2 linked regions of the Zobellia nedashkovskayae genome follow. The main gene of each other region encodes a partner of the protein of the gene in region 2 in a complex. Links are inferred from orthologs where the notes say so. Each region holds a gene or a part of one and is shown on either strand. Other genes may lie near its edges. The genes, in order: IWB64_RS19250 and rpmG.

What was found.
Region 1: rpmG (region 2) and IWB64_RS19250 share a complex: the UniProt entries of both Bacillus subtilis proteins name them as parts of the 50S ribosomal subunit. The link is inferred for Zobellia nedashkovskayae from one-to-one orthologs.

Annotation. Positions count from the first base shown.
Region 1 is NZ_JADDXR010000002.1:4,656,924-4,663,305, forward strand. Bases 3,664-6,382 are described here. They hold IWB64_RS19250 (type B 50S ribosomal protein L31), read right to left. Parts: upstream 5,318-6,382; coding sequence 5,009-5,317; downstream 3,664-5,008. Other genes in these bases: IWB64_RS19240 (hypothetical protein), read left to right, coding at 3,664-3,685; IWB64_RS19245 (GlmU family protein), read right to left, coding at 3,697-4,872; IWB64_RS19255 (DUF4199 domain-containing protein), read left to right, coding at 5,499-6,020; IWB64_RS19260 (glycosyltransferase family 2 protein), read left to right, coding at 6,221-6,382. Outside these bases: IWB64_RS19230 (GNAT family N-acetyltransferase), read left to right, coding at 49-342; tRNA (N(6)-L-threonylcarbamoyladenosine(37)-C(2))-methylthiotransferase MtaB, read right to left, coding at 400-1,728; more of IWB64_RS19240, read left to right, coding at 1,967-3,663. UniProt on the Bacillus subtilis protein: While neither of the L31 paralogs is essential, this protein does not seem to function as the main L31 protein.
Region 2 is NZ_JADDXR010000002.1:2,711,969-2,718,629, forward strand. The notes cover bases 1,153-4,150. They hold rpmG (50S ribosomal protein L33), read left to right. Parts: upstream 1,153-2,559; coding sequence 2,560-2,742; downstream 2,743-4,150. Other genes in these bases: IWB64_RS11300 (competence/damage-inducible protein A), read left to right, coding at 1,153-2,245; rpmB (50S ribosomal protein L28), read left to right, coding at 2,312-2,548; IWB64_RS11315 (DUF4295 domain-containing protein), read left to right, coding at 2,780-2,932; ftsY (signal recognition particle-docking protein FtsY), read left to right, coding at 3,111-4,067; IWB64_RS11325 (serine hydrolase domain-containing protein), read right to left, coding at 4,074-4,150. Also shown: IWB64_RS11285 (3'-5' exonuclease), read left to right, coding at 1-26; IWB64_RS11290 (fumarylacetoacetate hydrolase family protein), read left to right, coding at 46-657; IWB64_RS11295 (Hpt domain-containing protein), read left to right, coding at 657-995; more of IWB64_RS11300, read left to right, coding at 995-1,152; more of IWB64_RS11325, read right to left, coding at 4,151-5,174; 30S ribosomal protein S12 methylthiotransferase RimO, read left to right, coding at 5,296-6,597.

The sequences.
Region 1 (6,382 bases), 1.9 Mb from region 2 along the record:
GAACACCGTGATTTTCTTACCTCTTGCCGTCATCTAAAATCAAACTATATGAATGAAGTAGAAATTATTGACAACACTTTCTTGCGTCAATTCGAAACTACGGTTGAAGGCATCTTAGCCAAAATCGAGTATTCTTCGCAAGAACGTAAAGTATTTCTAACAAAATTAGTAGTGCCTGAGGAAATCACAAGAGAGGGTTTCAAAGAAGATTTTATTAAGTCGGTTCTTCACCGCATTCAGGAGCAGAATCTTAGAGTAGTCCCTACGAGTCCACAAATTGCCGGTTTTTTACGTAAAAACAGACAATACAAAGAAATGTTGCCCGTAGGCATAAGAATCTAAAGTATTTCAAAGTTTTTTTTGAAGATGAATCCCGCAACTAGCGGGATTTTTTTTGTCCTAAACCTTGGTGGTGCTTTTTTCGAAATCAAAACGAACAAGGCCGTCCTCATCTATTTCCGTAAGAGATACATTATGTAAGGTATTGACCAATTCTGGGTTCCATGGTGACTTTACTTTTACATAATTACTGGTAAACCCGTGAATATAACCTTCTTTGTTCTCGCCCTCAAAGAGCACTTGGTGGGTTTTGGCTAATTGACTTTCGTAAAAAGCACGTCGTTTTTTAACAGAAAGCCCGCGAAGCATCTTACTGCGTTTACTTCTTACTTGCTTAGACACCACACCATCCATTTCTGCTGCAGCCGTATTATCTCGCTCCGAATACGTAAAAACATGCAAATAGGAGATATCTAGTTCATTAAGAAAATGATAGGTTTCTAAAAAGTGCTCATCCGTTTCTCCTGGAAAACCAACAATAACATCAACGCCTATACAGGCATGAGGCATGGTTTCTTTAATTTTATTGACTCTATCTGTATACAAAGCGCTCATATATCTCCGGCGCATCAATTTTAAAATTTCATCACTACCACTCTGTAGTGGAATGTGAAAATGCGGTACGAATGAACTACTCTGAGAAACAAAATCTATGGTTTCATTCTTCAAGAGATTTGGCTCTATGGATGATATGCGTAAACGGTGGATACCCTCTACCCTATCTAGAGCCTTTACCAAGTCTAGAAATGTATGTTCATGTGTCTTATTTCCAAATTCACCCTTTCCATAGTCGCCTATATTCACACCGGTCAATACAATCTCTTTAATACCCTTTGCAGATATTTCAGAAGCATTATTTAATACATTCTGCAATGTATCACTCCGTGAAATACCTCTGGCCAAAGGAATGGTGCAGTACGTACACTTATAATCACATCCGTCTTGAACCTTAAGAAAAGCGCGTGTACGGTCTCCTATGGCGTAGCTACCCACGTAAAAATCTGCTTCTTCTATCTCACAGGAATGCACTTCACCAAAATCGTTTTTAGTAAGGTCGTTTATATAATCTCCGATCTTAAATTTCTCTGTAGCACCTAAAACCAAATCCACCCCATCTACGGCAGCCAATTCTTCTGGCTTTAATTGTGCATAGCAGCCAATTGCGGCCACAAAAGCTTCAGGATTTATTTTCTGAGCCTGTTTTACTATCGTTTTAAATCTCTTATCTGCATTTTCTGTTACCGAACACGTATTAATAACATACATATCTGCATGTTCCGAAAAATCTACCCGGTCAAAACCATCTTCTTGAAAACCTCTTGCAATGGTAGAAGTTTCAGAAAAATTGAGTTTACAACCCAGTGTATAGAAGGCAACTTTCTTTTTCATGTTCTGATCTCTTTGCGCTTTCTTATTCAATTTACCCCATTTTTTTTACGAGAATGCAAATATACAAACTTGTAACAAGCTCATTGCAAATATGAACGGTATCAATTTATTAACCCATTAAAAAACATGTCTTTGCCTAATGCTCTTAATCTAATATTCTATATTTGGGCGAAAATAAAACACTTGCTCATAAGCTCTTTATAAGCGATTTCACTATTAACACTAGAAACCAATTACTGTGATTTATATTTCTAACCGTCTTTCTTCTTATTACTTGCGCATCATCCTTATTTTTCTAATTTTCTCCTTTAAGGCAACACTCGCCCAAGAAACTGGTCTAGATCAAAAAGTAACAACTATTCAAGAGCTATTAAGCTCGGTAGAAGCAAATAAATTAACTTTTGACCAAGAGTTTAAAACGGTATCACCCGGTTACTATGATTATACTATTTCCGAAATAAATAGTAAAGGAAATGAAGAGTCTACCACTTATTCTTTTGCTCTTGCAGATATCGATAAAAATTCCGTAAGATACTTTACAAAAAAAGATGTTATTCTTGTTGAATTGGCTGTTAAAGGGAAACAAAAACTAATAAAAAAACTTTCTGATGAAGGCGGAAAAATAGCTTACATCACTAGCTTTACCATGTATGGCCTAAATGCAGATAATGGTCGTGACCTAGAATCCGCTATTGAAAATAGTATACCCGAAGCTATTGAAGTTAATAAAAATTTATTGGTTTTAGATTCTTATAAAGACCACTTACAATGGTTGGAAAAAAACATCGGTAATGTAGATTTACCAAAACACCAAATAACACAACAATTAAGCAAAGATTTGGAAAAATCCGGAGTTGTAGTGCTAAACCAAACGGTAGATTCAAAGAATGAGCGTTTTGAATTCAACCTATCATTGCTCAACCCAAATTCAGTAAATTACAAGATTTCTGGTGATGAATTTCTGATTGAAGTAGGTTCAGCAAAAGGTGTTTCAGGTATAACATTCTATAGTGATGAAGTATTAAAGGGCTATACGGATAAGGTTTTTTTCTATGCCAATTCGTTGGCTAACGGCAAAAACATTTATAAAGTTCTAAAAGAAATAATTCCACTAGCAACAACAGAATTTGATACGTCTAAACCAGATTTTAACACGGTTAATAGCGCCTTAGATTATTTGAACAACCATATTGACGACATTCAATCAGATGGACGAACAACGGCGCAAAAGCTGACGTTAGAAGATTATATGGCCACGTTTTCACTTAAAGAAACAATCTCCGATAAAAACGAAGAACACCTCTACTCTTTTAACTTAACGGATATTAACCAAAACAAAATTAGCTTCAACGATAAAAAAACAAGGTTTTACCTTGTCCTGAATACAAATAAAGAAGAAAAATATATAGGTCATTCCTTTAATGGAGAAACTGAGAATTATGAAAAAGAAATTCTACTATATTTTAATTCATATGATGAAGCATATGTTAGCAAAGAAGCGTTACAGTTTTTAGTTGTACATTTTAAAGATCAAATAACAGAAACTAATGAATCTTTTGAAATAGGTTTAGAAGATGCCTTATCCCAGCTCAGTAGCGAAATAAAACCTGTTCAGGCAGATAACCTTAGATACGAACAGGAAATTGAACTATTGGAAACAGAAACTAGTACGTTCAAATTCACACAAACCGAATCAAGTGATAAAAAAACTACTGAATATGTTTATGAATTTAGCGCGAAGGACCTGAGCCAAAAAAGCAGTAAAGTTATTGTATCAGGAAAAAGGGTCTGGGCGGAAATTGGAGTCAAATCGGAACAAAAATTGGTAAAAGTCTATAAAGATGGGCAAGTACAAAACTATGAGAACAAAATTGAAATAGAAGCCCTGAACCCGGAGAACGCTAAAGAAATTGTAGCGATTCTAAAGAGGCTAGCAGCATCCAAGAGTAAATTATAGCTTTAATAAACTTAGTAGTTCCGCCACTTTTTAGTTAACTCAAAAACGTGTTCTAAAATACGGGCCTCCTTATCATCAAACTCTACATTTCTTCTAGCCATCATTACTTTAGCTGCCTCAAAAGCTTTAGATGTACTATATGTAGAAAATCCAGAGGCTCCACCCCAACTAAAACTAGGAACAAAATTACGTGGAAAACCGGGAACATAAATATTGCAGTTTACCCCAATTACCGTTCCTGTATTAAACATGGTATTAATAGCAGTTTTACTATGGTCTCCCATCATAAGCCCACAAAACTGCAAGCCGGTCTGTTCAAAACTCTCTGTAGCGTAATTCCATAAACGGACTTTTGCATAATTATTCTTTAGGTTGGAGTTATTAGAATCTGCGCCAATATTACACCACTCCCCTAAAACAGCATTACCTAAATAACCTTCATGCCCCTTACTAGAGTACCCGAAAATTACGGAGTTACTAATCTCACCACATACCTTTCCGTAAGGTCCTATAGTAGTAGCCCCATAAATTTTAGCTCCCATTTTAACAACAGCATTATCACAAAGTGCAAATGCACCACGGATAAGATTACCTTCCCAAACTTCTGAATTTTTACCTAAATAAATAGGGCCATCTGTTGCATTTAAAATACTATGTTCTACCTGTGCACCTTCTTCCATGAAAATTCGCTCAGGATGAATTAAAGTGTTGCTTTTAGGTATAGGCTGGCTTTTTCTTCCCTCGGTTATAAAATCGAAATCGGCTTGTAATGCCTCCCCATTTTTAGAGAAAATATCCCAGGTGTTAACTATTTGGATTAAATCTTCTTCAAATTCAATTTGCTTATACGTATCAAAGTCTACTTCTTCTTGACTTTCATTGGTAAAAAAAGCGATGACTTCATCACCTTGAAAAATAGCCTCGTTTTCTTTTAAGTCCTGAACTAAATCTATCAATTTTTGATTCGGTAAAAAAGAGGCATTGATCAGCACATTTTCCTCCATCTCAACCATTGGAAATTTCTCAGATAGATATTCTTCGGTAATGGTTGTTGTGGTATTTCCCAAATACTTTTCCCATTTCTCTCTAATGGTCAATATACCTACTCGTATATCGGCAACTGGCCTTGTAAAAGTAAAGGGTAACAAGTTGTCTCTTACCGTACCGTCAAAAAGAATATAGTTCATGGCTGGTTATTTTTTTACTAAAATAGGTATTCTGCTTTTCTAATCCGTCCGGTCAATAGTGCAAATATTGGCCATGTTATAAACTAAAAAAGCCTCCGACAATTGTGGAGGCTTTGTAAATATCTTGTAAAAGAAATTATTTTTCTTCTGTATCAGCTTTATCTTCAGTAGCTGCCGGTGCTGGAGCTGCTGGTTTTTTCTTAAACTTGTCGTATTTGTTCTTGAACTTGTCAATACGTCCTGCAGTATCCAGAAGTTTAGCTTTACCAGTATAAAAAGGGTGAGATGTTCTTGAAATTTCCAATTTTACAACTGGGTATTCAACACCATCAACTTCTAAAGTTTCTTTGGTAACTGCTGTAGATTTAGTTAAAAAAACCTCGTCGTTAGACATGTCTTTAAAAGCTACTAATCTATAATTTTCTGGGTGTATATCTTTCTTCATTATAAATAAAATTTTACGCACCCATTCCAACAGGCACTCATTTTAAGGCTGCAAATTTAATTAATTTTATTTAACCCACAATCTATATTCTAAAAAAAGAAACAAAAAAAAGATATTTTCTTCTGTAACAAAGAAACAAAAACAACCACTAACTTTGAAAACAACCAAAAAGAACAATAAAATGGAAGAAAGTAAAGCTGAAACAGGAAAGTTTGCTTTTAATTACGGCCTGCTTGTAGGTGGTATTGGTATTGCATTTGGCATAATGCTTTATACTATGGACATGCACTATGAACGCGGTCTTGCAGTTCAAGGCACGCAAACATTAATTCTAATTGTTGGTATAGTATTAGGTATCTATCAATTTAAAAAAAGCAATCTAAATTATCTTACGATTTCCGAGGCCTTAAAAGTTGGTGCAGGTGTTGCTCTTATAGCAGGTATTTTAGGTATACTTTATTTTTATGTCTTTTCTAGTTACGTAGAACCTGAATATATGGACAAAATGTATGAGATTGCAAAACAGGAAGCCTTAGTGGACAACCCTAAACTAACCGAAGAAGAGATAGATAAAGGTATTGAAATGCAGAAGTCTTTCTCTTGGATGTCTTATCCAATAATTTTAATCATGAACATTCTTATTGGTCTAGTTGTAGGTGTTATTACCGGTCTAATTCTAAAAAAAGAAAAGCCTGCCTATTAGAGATCTTTTTTGGGATATTTATTATTTATTTTCGGTTAAGGCTCTTAATTTGATAATTATCAATATCTTAACTTATTCGTACAACACAAATAGTAATAATAAGAATTAAGTCCCCAACAAGAAAGAAGCGTTATAGCCGAAAAGTTTAAATGACTTCAGTATCAAAATTGTATTTTTGGTCAGACTTATAGAAACTGTGAATGGATCTGTCCATAATTATACCCTTACTTAACGAAGAAGAATCTTTAAAAGAGCTTCATGATTGGATTGTAACCGTACTACGTTCCAACCACTTTACGTATGAAATTCTTTTTATAGATGATGGCAGTACTGATGATTCTTGGAAAATTATTACAGGTCTT
Region 2 (6,661 bases):
GTCAGCTCAACAACAAGTTAGGTTAGAGAATTTTAAAAAGTTTCAATGAAAATTATCTGTATCGGTAGGAATTATACTGAGCATATAGAAGAGTTGGCTAATGAGAGGCCCGAAGAACCTGTGGTCTTTATCAAACCAGATTCTGCAATTTTGCCCAAAGAGCAGGACTTTTATATCCCTGATTTTTCCAAAGACGTGCACTATGAAGTTGAAGTGCTCGTTAAGATAAAAAAAGTAGGAAAGCATATTAGTGAGAAATTTGCTCACAATTATTACGATGAAATAGGTCTGGGCATAGATTTTACGGCTAGAGACCTGCAATCCAAATTAAAAGAAAAAGGTCTTCCTTGGGAAAAAGCAAAGGGTTTTGACGGTGCAGCGGTCATAGGAGAGTGGCTTCCAAAGACAAGTTTTAAGGATTTAAACAATATAAATTTCTCTTTATTGAAGAATGAAAGAGAAGTGCAAAAGGGGAATACTGGCCTCATGCTCTGGAAGATAGATGAGCTCGTTTCGTATGTTTCTCAATTTTTCATGTTAAAAAAAGGCGATGTAATTTTTACTGGAACACCAGCCGGTGTTGGTAGAATTGAAGCAAATGACTACCTTTCGGGGGTTCTGGAGGGTCGTGAACTTTTCCACTTAAAAGTAAAATAATGATTTACAATCTTGATAAAATCAATGAGATGGCTGAAGGAGATGAAGATTTCATCAACTCTGTTATTTCAGTATTTTTAGAAGAAGTGCCGCAGGATCTTGAGCTTCTTGAAATTGCATTAAATGAGCAAAACCATGACCAGGTTTACAAATTAGCACATAAAATTAAGCCTAATGTTGATCTGTTGGGTATGGAGCAGACTCGTGCTGCAGCCCTACAAATAGAAACTTTAGGGAAGGCAGAAGCCAATATGTCCGAGATACAAGTGGTTTTTCCTCTGTTGAAAAAAGATATACATCAGGTGGTATCTGAGTTGAAAAAAGATTTCAATATCTGATGCTTGCTGAAATTATTACTATTGGCGATGAAATTCTAATTGGTCAGATTGTTGATACCAATTCCGTTTTTATAGCCAAAGAACTTAATAAAATCGGGGTTTCTGTTTATCAGATCACTTCAATTCAAGATGATAAGGAACACATTCTTCAAGCGCTAGAAGACGCTAAAAAGAGAGTTCAGGTGGTTATCATTACCGGAGGTCTTGGTCCGACCAAAGACGATATTACCAAACATACCTTATGTGAGTTTTTTAACGACACCTTGGTAGAAGACGCAGGTGTTCTAGCACATGTGGAAGAGCTTTTTAAAAAGTATATTACCTCTACGCCTATATCTGATATTAATAGAAAACAAGCTTTGGTGCCATCCAAAGCCACAGTTCTAAAGAATGCATTTGGTACTGCGCCTGGCATGTGGATTCAAGAAGATGGCGTAGCCTTTGTTTCGCTGCCCGGAGTTCCTTATGAAATGAAAAATTTGATGACTGATAAGGTCATTCCAAGAATCATTACCGATTTTAATCGCCCTTTTATTCTGCATAGAACTGTTGTTACTTACGGTTTAGGTGAAAGTGCTATTGCTGAAAAAATAGAAGATTGGGAAAACAATTTACCTGCGTTTATCAAATTGGCATATTTGCCAAATCTTGGGAAAGTAAGGTTGCGGTTGAGTGCTAAGGGTCCAAATAAGCAAGAGTTAGAAGATACCATAGAAGCAGAGTTAAAAAAACTATATCCGCTAATTGGCGATATTATTTATGGTACCGAAGACGAGGAGACTTTAGAACAAGTGGTTGCCAAACTATTTACTGAGAAAAGATTTACGCTGTCTACAGCAGAGAGTTTTACGGGAGGTAAAATAGCGGAGCAATTAACTGCCTTGCCAGGAGCGTCAGCTTACTTTAAAGGTAGTGTAGTGAGTTATGCCACTGAGGCCAAGATAAATATTCTAAAGGTTCCTAGTGATGTAATAGAAAAGTATTCAGTAGTGAGCGCGGAAGTAGCTAAGGAAATGGCAGAAAACGTAAGGCATTTGTTCAAAACCCATTATGCAATAGCTACTACAGGAAATGCCGGTCCTACAAAAGGTGACTCGGATGCAGAGATTGGAACGGTCTTCATTGCTATAGCATCTCCTAATGGAGTTTATGCTCAAGAATTCAATATGGGCAACCATAGAGAGCGCATTGTGGAGAAGGCTGTGAACAAGGCTTTAGAGCTATTGCAAAAAGAAATTTCAAAAATCTGAAATATTGTTTTGCGCATCCATAAAAATGACATAAATTTGCACCCTGTTTAAAGAAAAATCAGCGGCATGTCAAAAGTTTGTGAAATTACGGGAAAGAGAGCGATGTTTGGAAACAACGTATCGTTTTCTATAAATAAGACTAAAAGAAGATTCAATGTTAATCTTTCTAAGAAACGTTTTTATATTCCCGAAGAGGACCGTTGGGTAACCTTAAAGGTTTCTGCAAAGGCGTTGAAAATTATCAACAAAAAGGGTATTTCTGCTGTTTTGAAAGACGCGAAGGCAGAAGGATTGGTAAAATAAGCTAGAATACGATGGCAAAGAAAGGAAATAGAATACAAGTAATTTTGGAATGTACCGAGCACAAAGAATCGGGACAACCAGGTACATCAAGGTACATTACTACAAAGAATAAAAAGAACACTCCGGAAAGAATGGAGATTAAAAAGTTCAATCCTATTTTGAAGAGGATGACAATCCATAAGGAGATTAAATAAGTTTTCGTTTTAACGAGAACATAAAAGCATATTAGTCATGGCAAAAAAGACGGTAGCAAGTTTACAGACAAGTTCAAAAAGATTGACAAAAGCCATTAAGATGGTGAAATCAGCAAAAAGTGGATCATATACTTTTGTTGAGTCAGTTATGACCCCAGAATCGGTTAACGATTGGTTGTCTAAAAAGTAAGATACTTTTAAAGTATTATAAAGCCTCTTCGTTAAGAAGGGGCTTTTTTTGTGGGTTCATATCTAGGTTAAGGAAGCACTCATTAGTAGTAGGTCCCTTTCAAGTAATTGTAGTATCATTTAAAGTAAAAACTTCCACCTTACTTTATTATCTTTGAGACTATTAATACAAAGAACACATGAGTTTATTCAAGAATATATTTTCTTCAAAGAAAAAGGAAAGCCTTGATAAGGGCTTAGAGAAAACCAAAACATCCTTTCTCTCTAAGCTTAGTAAAGCTGTTGCGGGTAAGTCTAAAGTAGATGATGATGTATTGGATAATCTGGAGGAAGTTCTTGTTTCTTCAGATGTAGGAGTTACAACTACCTTAAAAATTATAGAGCGTATAGAGGCTCGTGTTTCCAAGGATAAATATATGGGCACGGAGGAGCTCAATACAATTCTTAGGGAAGAAATTTCTGGTCTTCTTTCAGAAACCAATCTTGGAAGCGAAACGGAATTTTCAGTTCCAAAAGACAAGAAGCCTTATGTAATTATGGTAGTTGGTGTTAATGGTGTTGGTAAAACTACAACCATTGGAAAATTGGCCTATCAGTTTAAAAAACAAGGTTTAAAAGTAGTTTTAGGTGCGGCAGATACTTTTCGTGCTGCGGCCATAGACCAATTACAAGTTTGGGCAGATCGAGTTGATGTACCAATCGTAAAACAAAGTATGGGTAGTGATCCAGCTTCAGTTGCTTTTGATACGCTAAGTTCAGCAGTTAAACAAGATGCAGATGTTGTTATCATAGATACTGCAGGTCGTCTTCATAATAAGGTGAATTTAATGAACGAATTGACCAAGGTAAAACGAGTTATGCAAAAAGTGGTAGACCATACGCCTCATGAAGTTATGTTGGTGCTTGATGGTTCTACAGGCCAAAACGCTTTTGAACAAGCCAAGGAATTTACCAAGGCAACAGAAGTTACTTCATTAGCGGTCACTAAATTAGACGGTACAGCAAAAGGAGGAGTTGTTATTGGTATATCTGATCAATTCCAAATTCCTGTGAAGTATATTGGAGTAGGTGAGGGTATTGAAGATTTACAGGTGTTTAATAAGCATGAGTTTGTAGATTCATTTTTTAATGTATAATTATATTTAATTCATAACAGCATTCAATTTTTCCCATAATTCGTTGTCAAAACTAGAAAGTCCTAATTGGGTTTCTCCAGCGGTTTCACCAGATCTAACAATTACCAAGCTTTTACTAGGCACTACATAAATTTTCTGGTCATTTGCGCCTAACGCTGCAAATAAATCAGATGGTGCGTTTGGTATTAAATTTCCTTCTACTACTTCTTGTGAAGTGGTTCCCATATAACTTTGCTTTCCATTAAGCCACCAGAGATAACCATAACTTTTATTTAGTTCTTGGGAAGTAGTGGTCATTTCATTGAAATAGTCTTCACTAAGAATCGTACTATCATCCCAAGTGCCTTTATTTAGTGCAAGTAATCCAAATCTAGCCATACTACGCGTGTTACTATTATAAATGTTTAGCCCTAGTGCTTTCGTCCAATTCCCTTCCATTCCTATTCGGTCCTCAAGTTTAGTTTTTCCATAGCTTTGAAAGCCTACACCTGTAGTCTGGTTAAGAATATCTTGAAGGAGTATAAAAGCGCCTTGGTGGTAGGCCCAACGTGTTCCGGCATCTGCAGTATAGTCTAAGCAATTTGGTGTGGTGCATACCCATGGAATATAATCTCCCACATTATCGGTGAGACCGGTAGTCATACTTAGATGGTGTTGTACCGTAATTAGGTCTTCTTTTTCTGTAGATAGCGAACTCCAGTTCATGCCAAGATAATCAGATGTTTTATCTCCAATATTGAGTAAGCCTTCCTCTTGGGCAATACCGGCAATGGTAGCAGTTAAGCTTTTGGCGGCGGAAAACCAAGTCCATTGTGCATTTGCATTATGGTCATTAAAATACTCTTCTATGACAATGCGCCCATCTACCAAAACCATGAATCCCTTTGTCTTGTTATTTTTTAAATAGGTATACAACGCTTCTATTTCAGTCTCGTTCCAGTTGAGTTCAGCTGGGGTTATCGTTTCCCATTCGGTATCTGCTACCGCGGGATAGTACATGTCTCTTACTTCCGTTTCTATTTCTATTTCGGGTTCTACCTTGTCTTTGGAACAGCTAGCGAGTACTACTAAAATAATGCTCAGTATAGTAGAAGTTGAATATTTCATGACTTTGGTTTTCTTGTTAGACATCAACTTGTTATGGTAGTTTAACGCAATTCAACAAGAAATCGTACCAAAAGGAAGCTGTTCGTTCATCTTGTTGTATTTTTGCGCTCAATTTCTAGTTATGAGAACGAAAACGCAGAAGCAGAATAAAATAAATGTAGTCACTTTGGGATGCTCGAAAAACGTGTATGATTCCGAAATACTCATGGGGCAGTTGCGTGCCAACGACAAAGAAGTAGTGCATGAAGAGGAGGGTAATGTTGTGGTAATCAATACCTGCGGATTTATTGCGAATGCAAAAGAAGAAAGTGTCAATACTATTTTAGAATACGTTCAGAAAAAAGAGGCAGGTATAGTAGATAAGGTATTTGTAACCGGATGTCTTAGTGAACGATACAAGCCCGATTTACAAAAAGAAATTCCGAACGTAGATGAATATTTCGGTACCAGTGAATTGCCTAATTTATTGAAGGCTCTTGGTGCAGATTATAAGCATGAACTAATTGGTGAACGTTTAACGACTACTCCAAAAAATTATGCATATCTTAAGATTGCAGAAGGTTGCGATAGGCCTTGTTCATTCTGTGCTATTCCTATTATGAGGGGTAAGCACCGCAGTACGCCTATTGAAGATTTGGTTACTGAATCCGAAAAATTAGCGGCAAAAGGTGTAAAAGAACTTATTCTTATTGCTCAAGATTTAACGTATTACGGTCTTGATATATACAAGAAGAGAAACTTAGCTGAACTGTTACAAGCTTTGGTAAAAGTAGAAGGTATTGAATGGATTAGATTGCATTATGCTTTTCCAACAGGTTTTCCTTTAGATGTGTTAGATGTTATGAAGGAAGAACCTAAAATCTGTAATTATTTAGATATTCCATTACAACATATTTCAGATTCCATATTAAAAAGTATGCGTCGCGGTACTACACAGGCTAAAACAACAAAATTGTTGAAAGAGTTTAGAGCTGCCGTGCCTGAAATGACTATTCGTACTACGTTGATAGTTGGATATCCTGGAGAAACGGAAGAAGATTTCCAGACTTTAAAAGGTTGGGTGGCCGAGATGCGTTTTGAGCGCCTAGGTTGTTTTACGTATAGTCATGAAGAGAATACGCATGCCTATTCATTGGAAGATGATGTTCCTGAAGATGTTAAGCAAGAAAGGGCTAATGAGATAATGGAGTTACAATCTCAGATTTCATGGGAGTTGAACCAAAATAAGATAGGAGAGACTTTCCGTTGTATTATAGACCGTAAAGAAGGAAATCATTTTGTTGGTCGTACGGAATTCGATTCTCCCGATGTTGATAACGAAGTTTTGATAGATGCTACTAAGTTCTATTTAAAACAAGGTGAGTTCGTAAATATTAAGATTACAGAAGCTGCCGATTTTGATTTGTACGGTGAGCCTGCATAGTTAAATAAATCATTTTAGGATTATTTCATAAAAATTTAAAACCTGTCCAATAGTGGATAGGTTT